Regions from separate parts of the Mucilaginibacter celer genome, predicted to be linked through region 1. Evidence: riboswitches for the same ligand, from Rfam matches in the RefSeq annotation. Region 1 holds a riboswitch; the other holds the start of a gene.
What was found. Region 1 has a riboswitch for cobalamin ahead of metE (5-methyltetrahydropteroyltriglutamate--homocysteine S-methyltransferase). Riboswitches for the same ligand answer to the same signal wherever they lie in the genome.

Region 1 (11,522 bases):
ACAAAAGTAAGGCTACCAGCATACCTTCTGCCTGCCCTTTGGTTGAAGAACCTTCGGTATCTGCGCCATTTAAAAGGTCTTCATTAGATTCTGGAGTATCCACAATGGCATCATTTTGGGCATTGCTTACAGGTTGGTATGCTTCTTCAGGAGTTAAAGTTAAGGTAAGAAAATTGCCGCAATACGAGCATTGAAATGTATCGGCATTTGCAGGTATCAACCCTGCGCCGCAATTGGGGCATTTTCTTGATGAGATATTGTCCATTGATCAGATTTTAGGTTGTAAGTTTAAAACATTGCGATGCCCGGAGCCAAACATACTAAATCCCCACCATCTCCTTTACAAAAATCTCCTCAATCATTTTAATTTGCTCAGCGTAAATAGATTTTTTACGGGCGCCGAAATAAAGCGTATTCTCTACCCGGTTAAAGCCATCCCATAAAATATGAACATGCCCGGCGTCCAGCTCCTTTTTCGATAAAAAATCGGGAATTACGGCCACACCATTGCCATTGCTTAAGCAGCGAATGATAGAGCTCATGTTGGGTACGATGTAATTGTGTTTAAAATCGGGGCGTTTGCCAAAGTTTGCATGCCAAAAGCGGCGCAGGTGCTCCATATCGCTGGCGGTACCATACCATTTTTGGGTAATGAGCCAGTTGTGTACGCCCTGTACATCATTTTCGCTTACCAATTGGTCGAGACCAGCAGTATTGGTTTGGGTGCCGGCAATAACCACTATTTTTTCTTTAAAAAAGGGTTTGTATTCAAGCCCTTTGTAATCGCCTTTTTGTGGGGTGATGATCATATCCAGTACGCCCGAATCCAGGTCGGCCAGCATTTCGGGGTATTCGCCAAATTTGATGAACACATTAAAGGGCAGGGTAGGCAGGTATGATTCGAGCGTGAATTGAAAAGTTTCAAAACACATGCCTATGTTAATAGTGGGTATGTCTTTTTCGTTGCTTTTATGAAAATGCCGCTCGGCATCCTCCAATCGTGAAACCGCTTCCTGCACATAGTTGTACAGGATTTTGCCCCGCTCGGTTGATACCATTTTGCGCGAGGTACGATCAAACAATTTATAGCCCACATAAGCCTCGAGCGAGTTTAAATGCAAACTAACGCCCGGCTGCGAAATAAACAAGGCTTCGGCAGCGCCCGTAAGCGAGCCGGTTTCATAAATAGCCTTAAAGCTGCGGAACCATTCCAGATTTACCATGGTTTTATCTATTATAATTATGATACAAAAGTATAATTTATACTATTTTAATAGTAGATGTGCGCGAATTAATTTTGCATCATCAAACAAAAAGAAAATTAAAAATGAAGAACATATTTGTAATAAACGGCGGCCAGGTATTTGGCCATTCGGGCGGTAGGTTTAATAAAACGCTGCTTGATGCTACCGTAAATTATTTTGAAAATAACGCCGGTTTTGAGGTTCGCCATACCGATATCAACAAACCTTACGATGCTAAACAGGAAGTAGAAAACTACAAATGGGCCGATGTAATTATTTACCATACCCCGGTATGGTGGTTTAGCCTGCCGCACGGTTTTAAACAATATATTGATGTGGTATTTACCGAAGGGCATCAAAACGGTATTTATAAAAGCGATGGCCGCTCGGCAGCCAATCCTACTGTTAACTATGGTACTGGCGGCATGCTGCATGGCAAACAGTACCTGCTAACCACCTCATGGAACGCGCCTAAAGAAGCATTTACCTTACCCGGAGAGTTTTTTAACGAGCGCAGTGTTGACGAAGGCGTACTGTTCGGCTTTCACCGCATGAATGCTTTTACAGGTATGAAGCCGTTAGAAAGCATCCACTTTCATGATGTAGAAAAGAACGCCGACATTATAAAAGACCTCGACCGTTACCGCCAACACCTCGACAAACTATTTATCAATAACAACACTCAACATGAACATTTACTTAACCGCACTGCTTAAGTGTAAACCGGGCTATGCCGCCCAGATAAAGCCAATTTTAGAACAGCTTGTAACCAATTCAAAACAGGAAGCAGCCTGCCAGCAATACGAACTGTACCAGGACAATGAAAACGAAAACCTGTTCATTTTTCATGAAATATGGCAGGATGCCGCTGGCTTTGAACAGCATACACAACAACCACATTACCTGCAATTTGGCCAGCAAGCCGGCCAAATGTTGGATGGTGAGGTAATAGTTTACAAAACGCAACGTGTTGCATAATTAACAAAACAATGGAATACAGGAAATTAGGAAATACAGACCTCGCCTTATCGGCCATTACTTACGGCGCTTTTGCCATAGGCGGCACCATGTGGGGCGGTAATGAAAAACAGGATTCGATTAATGCTATCCATGCCTCATTAGATCATGGTGTTACCACGCTTGATACAGCGCCGTTTTATGGTTTTGGCTTAAGTGAAGAATTGATTGGCGAAGCGATAAAAGGTAAAGACAGGAGCAAAATTCAACTACTTACCAAGTTTGGCCTGGTATGGGATGGCAGTAACGAGGGGAAAGGCGAATACTTTTTTGATGCCGGAGCCGATGGCAAAAGCATCCCGGTTTACCGTTATGCCGCTAAAGCTAATGTGATAAAAGAGGTTGAAGAAAGCCTGAAACGCTTAGGTACCGACTACATTGACCTGCTGCAGTTGCACTGGCCTGATGGTACAACGCCAATTGATGAGACCATGGATGCTTTAAACCAGCTGATAGCACAGGGTAAAATCAGGGCAGCGGGTGTAAGCAATTACAGCCTTGGCCAAATGCAGGAGGCCGGTAAAACCATCGGCCTTGCATCAAACCAGGTGCCTTACAGCATGCTTAACCGTAGCATTGAACAAGATGTGGTGCCTTATGCCATTCAAAATAACATCGGCATTATAGCCTACAGTCCGCTGGAACGGGGACTGCTTACCGGAAAGTATTTTAAAGAAGCTAAGTTAAAGGCCGATGACCACCGCAATGGTTATTTCGGGCAGTTTGATCCTGAAAAGATAAAGGCATTATTGAATAAGTTAACACCACTGGCTGAGGCAAAAAAAGCAAGCCTTTCGCAGTTGGTTTTACGTTGGACAACCCTGCAACCGGGCATCAGCATTGTATTAGCCGGAGCGCGCAATGCCGAACAGGCTGCTGATAATGCTGCCGCGATGAACTTTAGTTTGAGTGAAGATGAGCTGAAAATGATAGGTGATTGGTTGAAACAAGTATAAGGATTCATTTTAGCTGAGTTGTGGCCCCGGTTTATTGAAGCCGGGGCTTTTTTGTATCCGGGAGCAGTTGTTTATAGTTGTTTTTACTTATTTTAGTTAAACCAATTAATTCCCTTTTTATGATGACTAATAAACGCCTCCTGCTGCTGGCCGTGTTTTGCTTTATATTGCCGCGTTTAGCCACGGCTCAAAATCACGATGTTGAAACCTACCGGGATCAATACCGCCCGCAAATTCATTTTTCGCCTGCAGCGCACTGGATCAATGATCCTAACGGGATGGTTTATTTTAATCATACCTACCACCTGTTTTTTCAGTATTATCCTGATGCTACCGTATGGGGGCCGATGCATTGGGGTCATGCCACCAGTACCGATCTTGTTCATTGGAAAGAGCTACCCATTGCCTTATATCCCGATAGCCTGGGCTACATTTTTTCGGGGAGCGCCGTTGTTGATTCAAACAATACTTCGGGCTTGGGTAAAAAGGGAAAAATACCTTTGGTGGCCATTTTTACACATCACAACCCTAACGGCGAAAAGGCCGGCACCAATAATTATCAAAACCAAAGCCTCGCCTATAGTTTGGATAATGGCATTACCTGGACAAAATACGCAGGCAACCCAGTGCTGAATAACCCGGGAATTAAAGATTTTCGTGACCCGAAGGTGATGTGGTATGCCCGGCAAAAAAAATGGATAATGACGCTGGCTACTAAAGACAGGATTACTTTTTACTCATCGCCTAATTTAAAAAAATGGAAAAAAGAAAGCGAGTTTGGCGCAACCATAGGTGCACACGGCGGTGTTTGGGAATGTCCGGATCTGTTTCCACTTAAATTAAATGGGAAAACACATTGGGTGCTTATTGTAAATATTAATCCCGGTGGCCCTAACGGCGGTTCGGCAACGCAGTATTTTACAGGCGATTTTAATGGCAGCAAATTTACCCCGCGCGATACCAAAACCCGCTGGCTGGATTATGGCCCCGACGAGTATGCAGGCATTACCTGGGGCAATACAGGCAGCCGCAAAATTTTTCTGGGCTGGATGAGCAACTGGGAATATGCCAACCAGGTACCTACCGAAAAATGGCGTAACGCCATGACTATCCCCCGCGAATTATCTTTAAAAGCGGTTAATAATGAGGTATTGCTGGCTTCCGCCCCGGCTAAAGAGCTTAATGCGCTTACCGCAAAAACTTTGGTTTTAAAACCAACCGTTAAAGCAGGTCAGGATATTTTGGCAAACCTTAACAAACAATATAAGCAGTACAGGTTTGATGCAAAGCTTCGCAATAAACCCGGCTTCAGGATTAAGCTATCAAACGACGAGGGCGAAACGATGGTTATCGGATATGACAACAAGACAGGCAATTACTACATTGATCGCTCAGCATCCGGCAAAACGGATTTTAACCCCAATTTTGCTAAAACAGCTTACGCGCCAAGATTAGCTTTTCCTAAAACATCCGATATTCATTTAATTATCGATGCATCATCCATTGAGTTTTTTGCCGACGGAGGGTTAACTACCATGACAGCGGTATGTTTTCCGCACAAGCCGTACACTCATCTTTATATTGAGATATTAAAAGTATCGGATATTGTGCAGCCATCGGTTTCAGGGTTGGTGTCTATCCATGGTAATAAGTAATACAAATATTAATTCGCCCCCAGGCCGCTTTAATATCCGATATCACTATATTTGCCACCATAGTTCTTTACTTTACTTCATCAACCGGTACGGGTTTTACTTAATTGTAGATTAATAGGGAATAGTGTGCAAATCACTAACTGTCGCGCAACTGTAAGTAACACAAAGGTTTTTGCCAATTTATGTCCACTGTTTATTAATTTAAATGGGAAGGGCGGCAAAAATGTTACAAGTCAGGAGACCTGCCTGCTACTGAATTGACAATGCTTTCGCGGTATGAAGCTTTTGGTCGAGGGGTTTTGATTTTACTTGCTTTTATTGGGCGTGTTATGCCCGGTAGTGGCCTGTGCCTGTACATCCCTTTTTCTCTCAATTTTTCATATCAACAAAACATTGCGAAGCTTAGCTTAAAGGGCTTTTAACCGATTTATTTATTTAATCAATTAAAAGACATGCTAACGCAAAACTTAGGCTACCCGCGTATTGGTAGCCGGCGCGAATTAAAAAAAGTCTGCGAAAATTACTGGGCAGGCAAAACGGGGTTAAAAAATGTGCTTACGGTAGGTAAGTACATCCGCGAAGAAAACTGGCTGCTGCAAAAAGAAGCAGGCATCGATCTGATCCCTTCAAACGATTTTTCATTTTACGATCAGGTGCTCGATCATTCCCTGATGTTCGGTGCTATCCCCAAACGCTACCACGAGGTGATTAACCAAAAAGGCAATGCCGAGCTCGATTTGTATTTCGCCATGGCCCGTGGTTATCAAAAGGAAGGGCTTGATGTAGTAGCCATGGAAATGACCAAATGGTTTGATACCAATTACCACTACATCGTTCCGGAGTTTTATAAAGATCAGCAGTTTAAACTTTTCTCTACCAAAATTATCGATGAATTTTACGAGGCTAAGCAATTGGGCATTATCAGCAAACCGGTATTGATTGGCCCGGTATCGTACCTGTTATTGGGTAAAGAAAAGGAGAGCGGTTTTAACAGGATCTACCTGGTTAAAAACCTGTTGCCCGTTTACCTCGATATTTTGGGTAAACTAAAGGCTTTGGGCGCTGAATGGATCCAGTTTGATGAGCCGTTTTTAGCTCTTGATCTGGATGAAAAAACACAGCAGGTTTTCAAAGAAACCTACAAGGCGATAAAAAAAGAGTTTCCATCGCTAAAAATAATGCTGGCAACCTATTTTGAGCAATTGGGCAATAATACCGCCCTGGCAACTTCATTACCGGCTGATGCCCTGCATATCGACCTGGTGCGCGCTCCGCAGCAGTTGGATGAGGTAATTACTCATCTGCAAGCCAAAACAATACTGTCTTTAGGTGTGGTTGACGGCCGCAACGTTTGGAAAAACGACTTTGTTAATTCGCTCGGCATCATCAAAAAAGCTATAGATGGGATAGGGGCCGACCGTGTTTGGATAGCCCCCTCATGTTCGTTAATTCACTCGCCCTGCGATTTGCAAAACGAAACTAACGAGGCCGTACTTACTCCCGAAATTAAACAATGGCTGGCCTTTGCCCGTCAAAAAATAAACGAGGTGGCATTGCTGGCCAAATTATCGGACTCTAACGTAAGCGATGGCAGCCTGCACCAGTTGGCTAAAAATCGCGAAGCAAATGAAGCGCGCCGTACATCAACCTTAATTCACAACCAGTTGGTTAAAGACAGGGTTAGTGCTATAACCGAAAATGATGCTAAAAGAGAAAATGGTTTTCCTGTGCGTAAGGCATTACAACAGCAGGTGCTTAACCTGCCGCTTTTTGCCACCACAACCATTGGCTCGTTCCCGCAAACTACCGAGGTGCGCGGCTGGCGCGCCCGTTTAAAAAAGGCTGAACTAACCGAAGCCGAATACGATAAACTGATTGCCATTGAAACCGAAAAAGCTATAAGATGGCAGGAAGAAATTGGCCTCGACGTATTGGTACACGGCGAATTTGAGCGTAACGATATGGTGGAATACTTCGGCGAGCAACTGGCCGGTTTTACCTTTACCGCCAATGGCTGGGTGCAAAGCTACGGAAGCCGCTGTGTTAAGCCGCCTATAATTTATGGTGATGTTTCAAGGCCCGAAGCGATGACGGTTAAATGGTCGGCCTATGCGCAGTTTTTAACGCAGAAGTGGATGAAGGGCATGCTGACCGGACCGGTAACTATTTTACAATGGTCGTTTGTGCGGAATGATCAGCCCCGTTCTGAAACCTGTACGCAGATAGCCCTGGCCATTCGCGATGAGGTATGCGATCTGGAAGCGGCAGGTATCAAAATTATCCAGATAGATGAGCCCGCCATACGCGAAGGCCTGCCTTTACGCAAAACAGATTGGGATAAATACCTGGATTGGGCGGTTAAAGCGTTCCGCATTTCGGCCAGCGGCGTTCAGGACACCACGCAAATTCATACCCACATGTGCTATTCCGAGTTTAACGATATCATTAAAAACATAGCCGATATGGATGCCGACGTAATTACGATAGAAACATCCCGATCGCAAATGGAGCTACTGGATGTTTTTGCTGATTTTAAATATCCTAATGAGATTGGCCCCGGCGTTTATGATATCCACTCGCCACGTGTGCCTGATCGTAAGGAGATGATCAGCCTGTTGAAAAAAGCGCAGGCCGTTATTCCGGATGCCCAGCTTTGGGTAAACCCGGATTGTGGTTTAAAAACCCGCGGATGGGATGAAACCAAACGGGCTTTAATTGAAATGGTTGAGGCGGCAAAGGTTATTCGGGAAAGCGTTACTGATAATATAGTTTCTTAATTGATTTAAGCCGCGCGTTAGAGCAGCGCGCGGCTTTTAATAGTCCCATATCAGGAGGTTATCTATATCAGGAACATTTAAGGTGTTGCTATGGTTTATCTTTATTAACGTAGCCGCAAAATCATGCAATTCGGCCTTTGCTTTTATAGCGGCTTCCGTTAAAAGATCTTTACTGATCGTTATTTCATCAACGGGCACGGGCGGAACAAAAGGCTCATCAAATTCTTTTGTTTTAAAATCGAACAGAATATGCTGTTTACCGATTTGTAAATAGGGTTGGGGATGCCCCTGATAGTATCCGGATTCGTGTTTGCCTGCAATGTGTTCCCAATACGCTATATCACTTAAGTCGCTGCAACATTGAGGAAAAAATATATCTTTATCATTAACCTTCAAAACGCACCCGCCAAATAGCGGAGAAACTCCGTCACGTTTATACACACCCTTGAAAAAATCGGAAAGATGCTGTCGGACGACTTTTGTAATGTTTATTTCTGTAATGCTTGATAAACGATAAAAATGTGAACCCGGCGCATAAGGTGCCCCCAGATCTGTAAAACCGCTACCTAACAGGCGGTTCAAATTATAATTATCCCACTCATCCGGATGTTCCCAATACGGCCAGCTTTTGGGTTCGGGTATTTCTGAACGGTGACCACCGATAATTTCCAGCACTGGAATTAATTCAACTGTCATATAATAAACTATCCCGCCAAAACATCAAACTCATCCGTACCCCGCACACGCTCCAGTTCAGCTCCAACGGGCAAATTCAGATAAGGGATGATTGCAGGATCATAATTGGCAATGGTATTCACATCATAAACCGAAGTGTTATTCGGGTCATCAACATAAGCCTGATCCTCAGTTCCGGAGAAAAACCTCCAGCCGCTATCTAATTCATTGTGCGCATCTTCGCGGTACATATAATCAACACCGAGGCCATCAACGGTAATTTTATCGGTGGCCAGGCAGCCGCCCATCGGGGTAATTAGTTGTTTTATTTGTTCTGGTTTAAGTTTAAAGTTTTTACTCATGGGATGTTACCATTTTATCATCGGATAAAATTACCAAACTTTTCGATATCGATCGATGTACAAAGACGCTAAAATGTCCCAATTTAAACAAGTTAAGCTTGCACTTGTTACCCTGCAATGAAACACCAGGAACGACCATACCAACCAATTGAAAACTATGGCATTATAGGCAACCTGCAAACGGTAGCGCTGGTGTCGCTCACGGGCTCTATCGATTTTATGTCGTTCCCCCGGTTTGATTCGCCTACCATTTTTGCTTCCCTGCTCGATTCAAAAAAGGGTGGTTATTTTTCTGTCGAGCCTCAATTGGCCGATGCCACTACCAAACAACTTTACATTCCCGGAACTGCCATATTGCTAACCCGTTTTTTTGCCGATGGGGGTATTGCTGAAATTACAGACTATATGCCTTTGCCCGATACAGCGGGTGTTTCGGTATGTGCCATTGTACGCAAGGTTACGCCGGTGCGCGGCAAAATAAAATTTAAAATGCATTGTGTGCCACGATTCGACTACGCGGCCGCTAAACATAACACCGAATTGAAGAAAAACGGTATTGTTTTTCGCAGCATTAACGATGGTAATGCCAAACTGAAGCTGATGGCCGATATCCCGTTGGAATTAAAAAAAGCAGATGGCTATGCCGAGTTTACGTTAGAAGAAGGTGAAGTTGCCCATATCGTGCTCGAATCAATGGAAGAGGAGAGTGAACAGGCTTTCAGCGATATCAATTATTATGTAAAACAAACCTATCTCGAAACCATACACCTTTGGCGTACCTGGCTTAATAAAACCAGCTACAAGGGGCGTTACAGCGAACATATTTACCGCTCGGCTATTACGCTAAAGCTGCTTACTTCGGCACAATTCGGTTCGGTAGTGGCGGCACCTACCTTTGGTTTGCCCGAAACCATTGGCGGCAATCGTAACTGGGATTACCGTTTTACCTGGATCCGTGATGCGGCGTTCACTATGTATGCGTTTTTGGCTTTAGGAATGAATGATGAGGCAACCGCTTTTTTGGATTGGATCTTTAACCTTTGCCAGGAAACCAAACTCCAGCTGCTTTATCATATTAACGGAAAAGGGGGCGTACAGGAAGCTGAACTGAAACACCTGGATGGATATAAAGGCTCAAAACCGGTGAGAATAGGCAACGGCGCAGCACAGCAAACCCAAATTGATATTTACGGCGAACTGATAGATACCATATACATTTATAATAAAACCTATAAACCCATTACCTACCAGTTTTGGGAACTGATAACCAAACAGGTAGCCTGCGTAATAAGCGACTGGCAACTGCCTGACCACGGCATCTGGGAGATCAGGAACGAAAAAAAAGAGTTTCTGCACACCCGCCTGATGTGCTGGGTAGCGATGGACAGGGCCATTAAGATAGCCGAACATCGTTCCTTTCCTTATCCCGAAGCTGAGTGGAGAGCGGTGCGTGATGAGATTTATAAAGATATTTACGATAATTTCTGGAATGAGGAGATAGGGGCCTGGGTACAATATAAAGGCAGCAGTCATGTTGATGCCAGCGCTTTGCTAATGCCTTTAACCCACTATATTTCGGCTATTGAACCGCGGTGGCTATCAACCATGAAGGTAATAGATAAAGAGCTTAAACTGGATGTGCTGGTAAGCAGGTACCAAAACAACATAGAAAAAGTAGACGGGCTTGACGGAGAAGAAGGTACTTTTAATATGTGTTCATTCTGGTACATTGAAGCGCTTGCCAAAACCGGCGAGATTGACCGGGCGGTTGAGAGTTTTGAAAAGATGATGGGTTATGCCAATCATCTCGGTTTGTTTAGCGAAGAGTTGGGCAAAAAAGGAGAGCACCTTGGCAATTTCCCGCAAGCCTTTACGCACCTCGCGCTCATTAGCGCCGCGCTTGAACTGGATAAGCAACTGGGGCGGCAGCGGGAACTTAGATTGTAATAACAAGGTCATTTTGATTGAGCGGAAAGGAATATGCCGAAGAGAATGCGCTTCCTGTAAGTCCTTAATCAAAATGACCTTTTATTGGTGTTTTAAATTTCCCCGGCTTCAAAAAGCTCATCCAAACGCTGATGCGAATCATTCACACCCCGTTCCATACCCGATTGCAGCATACCATCCCTATCGGCAACTGATTGAAATACCGATTGGATGGTTACCCGGGTGCGGTTACCCTCCAATGCTTCAAATTTTGCTGTTTCTAAAGTTACATGGCCGCTTTCGGGCAAACCTTCAAACTCAAAGGTCTGAATAACACGCTCGGGGGCGGTTACATCATGAATTACGCCATGAAAGCCGTACTCATTACCGGCCGGATCTGTGTGGATGTACCGGTACGAGCCGCCGCTGCGGGCATCAAACTTGTCAATTTTCATGCTAAGCTCGCGCGGGCCAAGCCATCTTACAATCAGTTCGGGCGTGGTGAAGGCTTTAAAAACAAGCTCGCGGGGAGCTTCAAACTCGCGGGTTATAATAATCTCCTGCTTACCGGGTTCGGCTTTAATACTGGTTACATTTTTTGTGGTGATCATGGTATTTGTTATTTAGATGATTGGTTAATCATTATCGTTGGCATCCTGTAATTGCTGTATGTCGATTTTAGTCATTTGCATCATGGCTGCCATAACCCGCTGCGCTTTTGCAGGGTCGGGGTTGTTGTAAAGCAGATCGCTCATCATTGCGGGTGCAATTTGCCAGGTAACGCCAAATTTATCTTCCAGCCAGCCGCATTGGCTGGTTTTACCGCCGTTGGCAGGTAAAGTCTCCCACAGGTAATCAATTTCTTCCTGGTCATTACAGTCGATATAAAATGATACAGCAGGGGAGAAGG
Region 2 (11,522 bases), 2.8 Mb from region 1:
AACCAACAAATCTATTTTAATGGCTGCTTTATGCGCGGGCGCTTTCATCGGGCAGGTAAAAGCGCAGTCGTTGCCGCCGGTTGAAACCCAGAAAGCAAACAGCGATTATAAACCTGCCGTTGCGGGCCAAACCCGCATAGGCGGTACGCAAACCCAAACCAAACTAAATGTTATGGTGATCAATAAACAACTTAAATCGCCATGGGCTTTGCGTTGTTTGCCTGATGGCCGCTTTTTAATTACCGAGAAAGGCGGTGCCATGAAGATATTAAAGGCCGATGGCAGCTTTGATAAAAACATTACGGGCCTGCCTGCCATTGCCGTTGGCGGCCAGGGCGGTTTGCTGGATGTTAATTTCGATTCGGCATTCGCTAAAAACCGCACCTTATTCTGGACTTACTCTGAGCAGGCTGATGGCGGTTTTCAACTGGCCGTAGCTAAAGGACAACTCTCTGCCGATGACAGCAAGCTTGAAAATGTACAGGTAATTTACCATGCCAAACCGGCTTATAATGGTCATTTGCAGTTCGGTTCGCGCGTGGTGTTTGATAAGCAGGGCAATTTATTTGTAAGTACCGGCGAGCACGGTGCCGAGGATATCCGCATGAAAGCCCAGGATCTGGGTGCCGCAGTAGGCAAGGTTGTACACATTACCCGCGATGGCAAACCTGTTCCCGGCGGACCATTTGCCGGCAAGAGTGGTGTGTTACCCGAAATTTATGCCTATGGTTTACGTAATCCCGAAGGCATGACCATGAACCCTTTAACCGACGAGTTATGGGAAGCAGAATTTGGCCCGCGGGGTGGCGATGAGATCAATATCATCCGGCCGGGTAAAAATTATGGCTGGCCGGTGGTTACTTATGGCATTGAGTACAGCGGGAAACAGGTAGGGGACGGCATCCAGCAAAAGGAGGGCGTTACACAGCCAATATATTATTGGGATCCGAGCATCTCGCCCTGTGGCATCACTTTTTACACCGGCAACCTCATTCCCGAATGGAAAAACAATTTGTTTGTTGGTGCCCTCGGCGGCTCGCATATTGCCCGCCTGGTGATTAAAAACAACAAAGTAGTGGCCGAAGAACGCTTGCTTAAAGATAAAAACGAACGCTGGCGATCATTAGTTACCGGGAAGGATGGCGCTTTGTACGGTGTTACTGATAATGGTAATTTATATAGGATAGGGAAGTAATATTTGCTTTAACGTCATGCCGATTTATTTCGGCATCCCACAGGAAAGGTAGCCGCGCTGCTTAGCATGGTTGCTTAGCAAGTGGGATGTTGAAACAAGTTCAGCATGACGTTTAAAATGGGTGTCATGCTGAGCGCGTCGAGGCATGGTGGGCAGGGCCTTTACGCGCGACTCTTCGACAGGCTCAGAGTGACAGGCCCGCCCGCCTAATCTCATATTCTCTTTCATAGGCCTGGCTTTTACTTACCTCAATGACATTTCTGTTTTATCCCTCCCCAACACACCCCACCCCTCCCAAATGGTCATTTTACATTCCCCATTATTTAATTAAAACTTTAATACATACCTTTGCCTTGCTTTTGGTTCACGGATACAATTAACACCCGTGATTAAAAGGGAACCCGGTGTAAATCCGGGACTGTCCCGCAGCTGTAAGCTCCATAACACCAAAGCCCATTCTTATTGTCACTGTTAGCCGTTTGGCTGATGGGAAGACAGGGCCGGGGGGAGTAAGTCAGAATACCTGCCATAGCACATATTGATTCATAGCTTTCGGGGATTGAAGCTGGAATGAGGATACCTTTCGTGTATTTCATTTTTTGTTATTCGTCGTTCTGTTTGCTGTGAGGTTTTTTTAACCCACAACACTCATGGATTTAACTGTGCGCCAAACGCCCGCAAAGCGTAATGGCTGTATTCAAGGCATCGTATGGCTTGTTTCCTTCGGGATGGCAAGCGTTTTTTGTTGTGCGCAGGTTTCGGCACAAAACCGGGTTGTAAAAAAAGATACCACTCAGAAAGATTCAGCCAAAATTCATCAGCTTAAACAGGTAGAGATAAAAGGTGCCAAAGCCGATGTTCGTAATATTTCCCCCACACCGGTTCAGGTTTTAAAAGGCGAGCAGCTGCAAAGGCTCAATAGCCTTTCGGTTGCCGATGCGCTCCGGCTTTTTAGTGGTGTGCAGTTGAAAGATTATGGCGGCGTTGGTGGTTTGAAGACAGTTAACATCCGAAGCCTTGGCAGCAGTCACGTAGCTATATTTTACGATGGTGTAGAACTGCAAAACGCCCAGAACGGGCAGGTTGACCTTGGTCGTTTCTCGCTCGATAATATGGACGAGGTTGATCTTTACAACGGCCAGAAAAGCGAAACGTTCCAGGCGGCCAAAGGTTTCTCGGCGGCCAGTTCCATCTACCTGCAAAGTGCTAAGCCTAAATTTGAGCCAGACGAGCATACGCATATCCGCTTCGGCTATAAAACAGGTTCGTTCGGGCTTAATAATCCTTCTGTACTGTGGCAGCAAAAGATCAATAAAAACACCTCTGCCTATTTCAGTACCGAATGGATAAAAGCCAACGGCCGTTACAAGTTCAGGTATACCAACGGCGTTTATGACACCACGGCGGTACGTAACAATACTGATGTAGAATCATACCGGGTTGAAGGTGGTATCAACAGCTATTCGGAAAGCGGCGAATGGAATGTTAAGGTGTACAGCTATACCTCAAACCGCGGGCTGCCGGGCGCTATCGTATCTAATAAATTTAACTATACTCAGCGCCAGTGGGACCGCAACCAGTTTATCCAGGCCAACTATGAAAGTAATTCGCACAAGCGTTACACCATAGGCCTCATTGCAAAATATGCTGATGATTATCTGCGCTATCTCGACCCCGAATTTGTTACTACCACTGGCTTTTTAGATAACCGTTTCAATCAGCACGAGCTTTACTTTTCAGTAGCCAACCGTTATCGTATTTTGCCGGTTTGGGATGTTGATCTATCTACTGATTATCTGCGCAATACCCTCGATGCAAACCTGTATCGTTTCCCATATCCAACACGCAACCAGGAGCTGGTTTCTTTAGCCTCGCAGCTTAAGTTAAAACGCTTTAACCTTCAGGCATCTGTATTGGGCACTTTTGTTGATGATCGGGTAAAGTTGTATGAAGGTGCCGGTAATAAAACAGAATACACTCCGGCGGTGACGGCATCATTGCAGGTCTCGCCTGATTTGATGTTGCGCGCCTTTTATAAAAACATTTTCCGCCTGCCTACCCTTAATGAGCTTTATTACACCTTTGTTGGCAATACGCTGCTTAAACCCGAATATGCAAAGCAGTACGATATCGGCGCTACCTATAACCGCCATTTTGTTGATGGATTTATCTCTTCATTCTCCATCCAGGCCGATGCTTATTATAACAAAGTAAAAGACAAGATCATCGCCGCCCCCGGCCTAAACCTGTTCAGGTGGACTATGTATAACCTGGGCGATGTTAATATCAAAGGCGCTGAAGTAAATATGCAGCTTGCCAAACAGGTTTCGCGGGATCTTAGCTTGAATGCTACCATCAACTATACCTGGCAGCAGGCTTTTTATACCGATAACGGGATAACCTATCACTATAACATCCCTTACGTGCCAACCAACAGTGTGTCGTTTACGGCATCGGCAGATTATAAAAGTTTCGGCTTTAATTATAGCTACCTGTACACCGGTTCGCGCTACAGCCAGCTGAGCGATGATCAAAACCATATTTATAACTACTTACAGCCATGGTATACACATGATTTGGCTGTAAACTACCTCACCAAAATTTACAGGCATAAAACCCGGTTCAGTATCGAGGTAAATAACATCCTGAACCAGGACAGGGAGATCATTGCCAACTTCCCGATGCCGCGGCGCTTTTACCGCTTTAAACTAAGTTATAGCATTTGATATGATAAAGAAATTTAAAATAGCCCTACATCTACCCGTTGCACTGTTTGTGGTATTACTTGCGGTATCGTGCCGCAAGGCCCCGCAGGTAATACCCGGGCAGGTTGAACAAATTTTTACCGGTGATGCCTCAAGCACCATCAAGGGTATGTACCTGCTTAACGAGGGCAACATGAACATGAACAAAGCCTCGTTGGATTTTGTGAACTTCCGCACCGGTATTTACGAGCGCAATATTTATAATAAAGCCAACCCGGCAGTAACTAAAGGGTTGGGGGATGTAGGTAATGATATTGGCATCTATGGCTCAAAAATGTATGTGGTGGTCAATATCTCTAATAAGGTAGAGGTGTTGGATGTTAAAACTGCCAAAAAATTAGGGCAGATAGATATTGTAAACTGCCGCTATGTAACTTTTCATAACAACAAAGCCTATGTAAGCGCCTATCTGGGTAAAGTTGGCGATCCTAAAGCGCCCAATGGTATCGTTGCCGAAATTGATACTACCACCTTACAGATCACCCACAGGGTAACCGTTGGCAGGCAGCCGGAAGAAATGGCTATTGTAGGCGAGAAATTATATATAGCCAATTCGGGCGGCTATAGTCCTACCGATTACGAACGTACTGTTTCAGTGATTGATCTGGCTTCGTTTACCGAAACCAAGCGCATTGATGTAGCCATTAACCTGGACAGGGTAAAAGCCGATAAATACGGCGACCTGTACGTAACCTCCCGCGGCGACTACTATACTATCCCATCCAAATTATTTGTAATAGATACCCATACGGATGCAGTAAAAAAGGTATTTGACATAGCTGCCAGCAACCTGTGGATTGATGATGATATCGCCTACATCTACAGTACCGAATGGAGTTATCCGCAACAAAAAAATACTATCAGTTATTCGATGCTCAACGTCAAGGACGAAACCGTGCTGAGCAGCAAATTTATTACCGATGGTACCGACCAGAAAATTGTAGTACCCTACGGCATTGCCGTTAACCCCCTAACCAAAGATGTTTTTGTTACCGATGCCGGCAATTACGTGGCATCGGGTACGCTTTATTGTTTCGACAAAAACGGCCGCAAAAAATGGCAGGTAGTAGGGGGCGATATCCCGGCGCACATGGCCTTTGTTTATTAATCCAGTTCATTTTAAATACAACCAGCTTTTATGAAAAAACAACAACTTAAACTACTGATACTTCTCGGCGCGTTGTCCGCCTTTACCTGGGCATCCTGCACAAAGGATAAAACTACCGAAGTTAAACCGCAGGAAGCTCCGATCCGCCCGGTTTCCCCCTCAAGTAATGCTTACGTAACCACTTTGTTTGATTTCAACCCTGCACCGGGGCAGTTTACTAATACCGGCTTAGGTGATACTGCGGCGGCTAAAGCAACCCTTAAAACAGATCAGGGTTTGGTAAGCCTTGGCGGCTGGGGTGGTTACATTGTTGTAGGCTTTGATCATACCGTATTGAACGCCGATGGCAAAACAGATTTTGTGGTTTACGGCAACGCCTTCGAAAAATTTGCCGAACCCGGCGTGATCTGGGTAATGCAGGATAAAAACGGCAACGGCAAACCCGATGATACCTGGTACGAGATTGAAGGAAGTGCATCGCACAAGGATGGCTACATACGTAACTACTCGGTAACCTACACCCGCCCGGCCTGCGATACCTGCAGCGTACCATGGAAAGATAATAAAGGCAATACCGGCGTGGTACAAACCAACATATTCCACACACAAGCCTACTACCCTATCGGCATTAAAGCAAATACCTACACTTTAACCGGAAGCCTGCTGCCATCAAGCAATATCAATATGGATGACCCAACTTTTATCACCAGCGCATCATTTGATTATGGTTATGCCGATAATACAGGTGGTGGCGACAAGATTGATATCAGCAGCGCCATTGATGATAAAGGCAATAAAGTAAGCCTTAAAGGTATCGACTTTATTAAAGTACAAACCGGCATCCTGGCCAATATGGGCTGGCTGGGCGAGCAATCAACCGAGTTTACCGGTGCTGCCGATCTGAGCCTGCTTAAATAATTACGCACTAATAGTTTAAACTCAATATTATAATGAAAAAAACAAGTACTCTTAAATTAGGAATCGGCGTGTTGGCCCTTTCTTTAATGGCTTTGGCATCCTGCAAAAAAGATAACACCGAAGGCCTGGTAACCAAACTGGCCATCACATCGGCCGGCGGCAATGATACCACCAGCGTTGGCAGCGCTATTACATTTACCCCAACCGTAAGTACTAAAACAGGCGTTACCTATAGCTGGACGGTAAACGGCATTGTAAAAGGAACCGGCGCTACATTTACCTACAGGCCTGAAGCCCGCGGAGATTACCAAATTGCTTTTAAAGTTATTGCTGCCCTTAGCTCGGATGTTATTAATTACAAGGTTCACGTTTACGCTAAATACGAAAATGGCTTTTTTATAGCTAACGAAGGCTGGTTTGGCCATGGCACAGGCACCCTGAGCTTTTACCGCTTTAACACCCGCGCAAAAGAAGACAGCATTTTTGAAAAGGAAAATCCCGGCAAAAACCTCGAACCAAAAACATCCTCTTTGGAGTATGGAACCATCTTTAACAACAAACTGGTACTGGTATCCAAATCGGGCGGGCCGGTTGTTGTAACCGATGCTTACTCGTTAAAACAGCTGGGCCGCATCCCTGCAGCCGGTGGTAAAAACTGGATGGCATTTGTTGGCGTGAGCGATACCAAAGGATTGTTAAGCTCTGGCGATGGTATTTATCCATTCAATTTAACAACCTATACAACAGGCACCAAATTAGCAGGCATCAGTGGCACCGTTGGCGATATGATTAAAGCCGGAAATTACGTGTTTGCTTTATCAGAAACTGATGGTGTTGTTGTGATAAACGCGGCTACCAATGCAGTAGTTAAAAAAATTGCCGGGATGGATGTGGCATTTGCCAAAACTCCGGATGGCTCTGTTTGGGCTGCCGGCAGTACATCGCTCATTAAAATTAACCCCTCAACACTGGCTGTTACTACTGTTGCCTTACCTTTTACCGCTTACGGCACCTGGTTTGCATGGCATCCGGGTTCAATTACCGCATCAACCAAAAACAATACGGTTTATATTGCCAACAACGGTATGTTTAGCGGTGCTACTACCATTTATAAATATGATGGTACCGCTGCCTCTGTACAAACACCGTTAATTACTATTCCGGCAGGTAAAGAGCTTTATGGTGCAGGTGTTAAATATATCCCTCAAACAAATCAGCTGGCGGTAACCACTGTCGAGTCGGGATTTGGGGCCCACTTCGCTGCCAACAATCTTTATTTTTATAATACTTCGGGTACGCTTGCGCGTAATCTTACTTATTCGGGCTATTACTTCCCGGCAACACCTTTTACTTATTAATCATCTAAAAAAATAAACATCTACCATGAAACTAATTACAACCCGGTTTGGGGCATTGGCGCTTGCTGCTTTCATATTGGCAGCAAGCTCCTGTAAAAAAGATCAGGCCGTTAATCAGCAGCAAAACTTAGCTAACGGGAAAAGCCTGAAGGCACAATCGTTAGGCAAATATGATAACGGTTTCTTTTTAATAAACGAAGGCTGGTACGGCCATGGCACGGGCAGCGTAAGTTTTTACAGCTTTGCAACCGGCACCAAACAGGATAGCATTTTTACCAAAGAGAACCCCGGCAAAAATTTAAACCCGGCAACCTCAACACTCGAGTATGGAACCATCTTTAATAATAAACTGTTCCTGGTATCAAAAGTTGGCGGCCCGGTGGTGATTACTGATCCATATTCGCTGGTTGAGCTTGGTCGCATTGCCGCTGTGGGCAGCAATAACTGGCAGGCTTTTGTTGGGATTGATGCTACCAAAGGGTTGTTAAGTTCGGCTAATGGTGTTTATCCCTTTAATTTAACAACATACACTACGGGTACCAAACTAACCAGTGTTACCGGCAGCGTTGGCGATATGATTAAATCGGGAAATTACATTTTTGTATTATCGCAGAGTAAAGGCGTGGTGATACTTAATGCAGCCGATTATTCGGTGGCCAAAACCATATCCGGCATGGTGGTTGCGTTCACCAAAACTCCCGATGGTTCTGTTTGGGCAGCGGGCGGTACATCGCTTATCAAAATCAATCCATCTACATTGGCGGTAACTACCATTACTTTGCCTTTTACGGCAAACAGTACCTGGTTTGCATGGCATCCGGGCTCTATCACGGCATCAACCCAAAACAATACGGTTTACATTGCCAATAACGGCACTTTTAGCGGTGCAACTACCATTTACAGGTATATTGATGGCAATGCAGCTTCGTTAACAAATCCGTTTATAACAATCCCGGCGGGTAAAGAACTTTATGGTTCAGGGATAGGATATATTCCGCAAACCAATCAATTGGCAGTTACTACGGTAAAATCGGGCTTTGGTACCAATTATGGCGTTAACGACCTTTATTTTTACGATTTAAATGGCAACCAGGTAAGCGATCTGCCTTATTCGGGCTATTATTTCCCGGCTATCCCGGTATTTCATTAATAACATACCCCTGTTAAACAACAAAGCCCCTTAATCTTAACTGATAGGGGCTTTGTTGTTTGTATAAACTATTAAACTTACTGCTTGCTTATTTTAAGTACCTGGGTTGTATTATCAGCATACCTGATATTTACAATGTAAACACCCCGGTTAAAATTACTGATATCGAGCGGAGCGCTGTTTTTGCCTGCCTGCGCCTGCCCTTTTTGCTTTAACATAGCTTTACCGGCCATATTGGTTACGGTAAGCTCGTAACCCAGGTTTTTTTGCGTTGTAAAAGCCACCGAAGCACTGCTTGCCGTTGGGTTTGGATAAATGGTAGCAAGCGGCTGGCTTTGCTGCTCGGGTGCTTTGCTCAAAACATCTTTAGCCTTTAAAACCATCGGGCCTGTTTGCACATTGATGTACCGCGTGCGTGTTGCCGAGGTTCCGCAGGTATTGAAAGCGGTTACAGTAATCGGTCCGGTGGTATTGCCCCATTTTACATAAATAATGGAGGTACCCTGGCCCGATTGGATGGTGGCATCATCAGGCACTGTCCAGCTGTAGGTAACATCCTTCTGCACAGGGTTAAGTTTATACCGCCCCACTGCCTGGCTGGCCAGTTGATCGGGACCGGTAATAGCGCCCGGGAATACCGGTTTTGCAGTAATCTTTATTGGCGCGCTGGTATACTCAACATTATTAACCATTTTAATCTGCACCTTATAAACGGCCGGCGCAACATTGGTAAGTTGTGAGTTGGCGATGTTGGCAACCTTAAACTTGCGTACGCGGGCCTCAAACAAATCGGATACATAGATCTGGCTCGAAACCGGATCGAAATACATCCCGAATGAGGTACTGATCTTACTCATTTCAGTACCATTTGAAGGAACACCAAGGCCACCGGCAACCGTTACACCGTAAGTGGCGCCAACAGCCCATCGTTGTACACGACCGGCATCAAGTACGTAAAGATTCCCTGCCGAGTCGACACTTAACTCCTGCGGGAATGACAACTGATTGGCATTTGTGCCGTTACCATTGCCGCCGGCTACGGTAACCCCGGTGGTAGCACCCGGAGCCCATTTCTGCACCCGGTAATTATAGGTATCTGCTACATAAACATTGCCGGCATAATCAACAGCAACGCCCGATGTTTCATAAAGCTGGTTGGCCGCGCTGCCTTTACCATTGCCGCCGGCAACAGTGGTACCGCTGGTAGCACCCGGAGCCCATTTTTGCACACGGGCATTCCACCGGTCAGATACATAGATATTCCCGAAGCGGTCCATACATAACGATTGCGGATTGCTGAGCTGGTTGGCTGCTGCGCCGTAACCGTTGCCGCCTACCACAATGGTGCCGCTTGTTGCACCCGGTGCCCATTTGCGCACGCTTGATGAAAGGTAATCAGAAACATAAATATTTCCGGCATCATCCACCACAACATCCTGTGGCGAATAAAACTGATTAAGGGCCGATCCTTTACCATTGCCCCCGGCAACTACAACACCCGAAGTAGCCCCCTGTACCCATTTTTGTACGCTTTGCCCCGTTACAACATAAATTTGATTGTGATACAGGTACAATCCCCTGGTATCGTACATCTGGTTGGGGCCGGTACCCGAACCGTTTCCGCCGGCTACAATTACGCCGTTAGGATCATAGCGGCCACGGGCAACAAGCAGGGTGGTATCTTTATACCATTTTACCTCGCCAATGGTGCCCGATGTAAGCGAGCCGGTTAGGGTACTACCCTCGCAGGTATCGCCAACAATAATGGCGCTGCGGGTCTGCGCATGGGTATACAATGCTGATCCAGACATACAAAGAATCAGTAAGCCTTGCAGGAAAAACTTTTTCATAAGGTTAAATTTTGCGCTTAAGGGGCGTAAGCTGGTTTTGTGATATATAAAGTTAGGAAAGGGTATCGCACTTTTGCAATAAATTGCGGTTAATTATTTGCTAATCAGTTATTTATGGGTTTAGACATTTATTTTAGAGAAAAAAATAATTTTTTAAACGACAAAATATTAACCAATGATAAAATCGAAGCAAAAGGAATAAAGCCTGAAGACCAGAGGGATATAAAAAAGTAAAGCCCCTGATGGGCAGGGGCCTTTACTAACCAATTATAAACCTAAATTATGAGAAGACTATTTTATGTGGTGCTATCTTTAACACGGTGTAAAAATAACACTAAGTTTTGATATTCGGAAATTTTTATTTGTAATTTTTTTGTAAGTTTTACTAATTACTTCCTTATCCGATATCTTATTGTCAAAAATAAGAATAAATCATTATTAATTTACTAATTTTTTAAAAAAATACACCTGGTTTAAATAATAGTCTATTTTAACAATGTTTTATCCGGAATTTTGTTTTTAAAATTCACAAAAAGATAACTTTAAATGATTTTTAAGATAAAACAGGGCACCAAAACGCAGTTTAAGTCATTTTTTCGGACGAAAAACAGGCAAAAACCATTTTATGGATGATTTTTATTAAAGAAAACTAAAAATCGATGTTATTTTTTTGTTAAATAATGCTTTTTAAGCTTCTTAAAAGAACTAATGATTGCTAAATCAATTTATCTCCTAAACGGGATAAACTATCAAAAATTACTTTACAACTGCAATTTTTTAAATATGCTTTAACATTTTTGCCGCGAAAATACATCTTCTTTAAAAGCATGTCAACAACAACTACCCAAAAGCAGCACCCGCATCTTACCACTTTAACGCTATGGATCATGACCATTGCCACTGGTTTGGTGGTTGCCAACATATATTATAACCAACCCCTGCTGGCCGATATGGCGCATACCTTTGGTGTAAGCGACAAAAAAGCACAGCAGATTTCACTTTTTACACAGATAGGCTATGCCACAGGGCTGTTATTTATCATCCCGCTGGCCGATATGCTGAAACGCAAACGCCTTATCCTGATTGATCTGGTGCTGGTGATCATTGCCCTGGTGGCAAGCGCCATGGCGCAATCCATAATTTTAATGATGATAGCCGGGTTTTTAGTAGGCGTTTCG

Region 2: linked by a shared signal. The riboswitch ahead of HYN43_RS21835 (TonB-dependent receptor plug domain-containing protein) and the one ahead of metE (5-methyltetrahydropteroyltriglutamate--homocysteine S-methyltransferase) in region 1 are both predicted to bind cobalamin.

Annotation. Positions count from the first base shown of each region.
Region 1 is NZ_CP032869.1:2,453,820-2,465,341, reverse strand. Features, by position in the region: gene HYN43_RS09830 (hypothetical protein) at 1-265, opposite strand, end outside; gene HYN43_RS09825 (LysR family transcriptional regulator) at 321-1,223, opposite strand; gene HYN43_RS09820 (NAD(P)H-dependent oxidoreductase) at 1,328-1,960, shown strand; gene HYN43_RS09815 (putative quinol monooxygenase) at 1,932-2,222, shown strand; gene HYN43_RS09810 (aldo/keto reductase) at 2,234-3,217, shown strand; gene HYN43_RS09805 (glycoside hydrolase family 32 protein) at 3,337-4,872, shown strand; cobalamin riboswitch at 4,947-5,137, shown strand; gene metE (5-methyltetrahydropteroyltriglutamate--homocysteine S-methyltransferase) at 5,325-7,649, shown strand; gene HYN43_RS09795 (hypothetical protein) at 7,686-8,345, opposite strand; gene HYN43_RS09790 (DUF2185 domain-containing protein) at 8,354-8,686, opposite strand; gene HYN43_RS09785 (glycoside hydrolase family 15 protein) at 8,804-10,633, shown strand; gene HYN43_RS09780 (SRPBCC family protein) at 10,726-11,223, opposite strand; gene HYN43_RS09775 (VOC family protein) at 11,248-11,522, opposite strand, start outside.
Region 2 is NZ_CP032869.1:5,294,651-5,306,172, forward strand. Features, by position in the region: gene HYN43_RS21830 (PQQ-dependent sugar dehydrogenase) at 20-1,195, shown strand; cobalamin riboswitch at 1,539-1,740, shown strand; gene HYN43_RS21835 (TonB-dependent receptor plug domain-containing protein) at 1,846-3,921, shown strand; gene HYN43_RS21840 (YncE family protein) at 3,923-5,068, shown strand; gene HYN43_RS21845 (cell surface protein) at 5,099-5,986, shown strand; gene HYN43_RS21850 (DUF5074 domain-containing protein) at 6,019-7,344, shown strand; gene HYN43_RS21855 (DUF5074 domain-containing protein) at 7,370-8,494, shown strand; gene HYN43_RS21860 (T9SS type A sorting domain-containing protein) at 8,572-10,344, opposite strand; gene HYN43_RS21865 (MFS transporter) at 11,172-11,522, shown strand, end outside.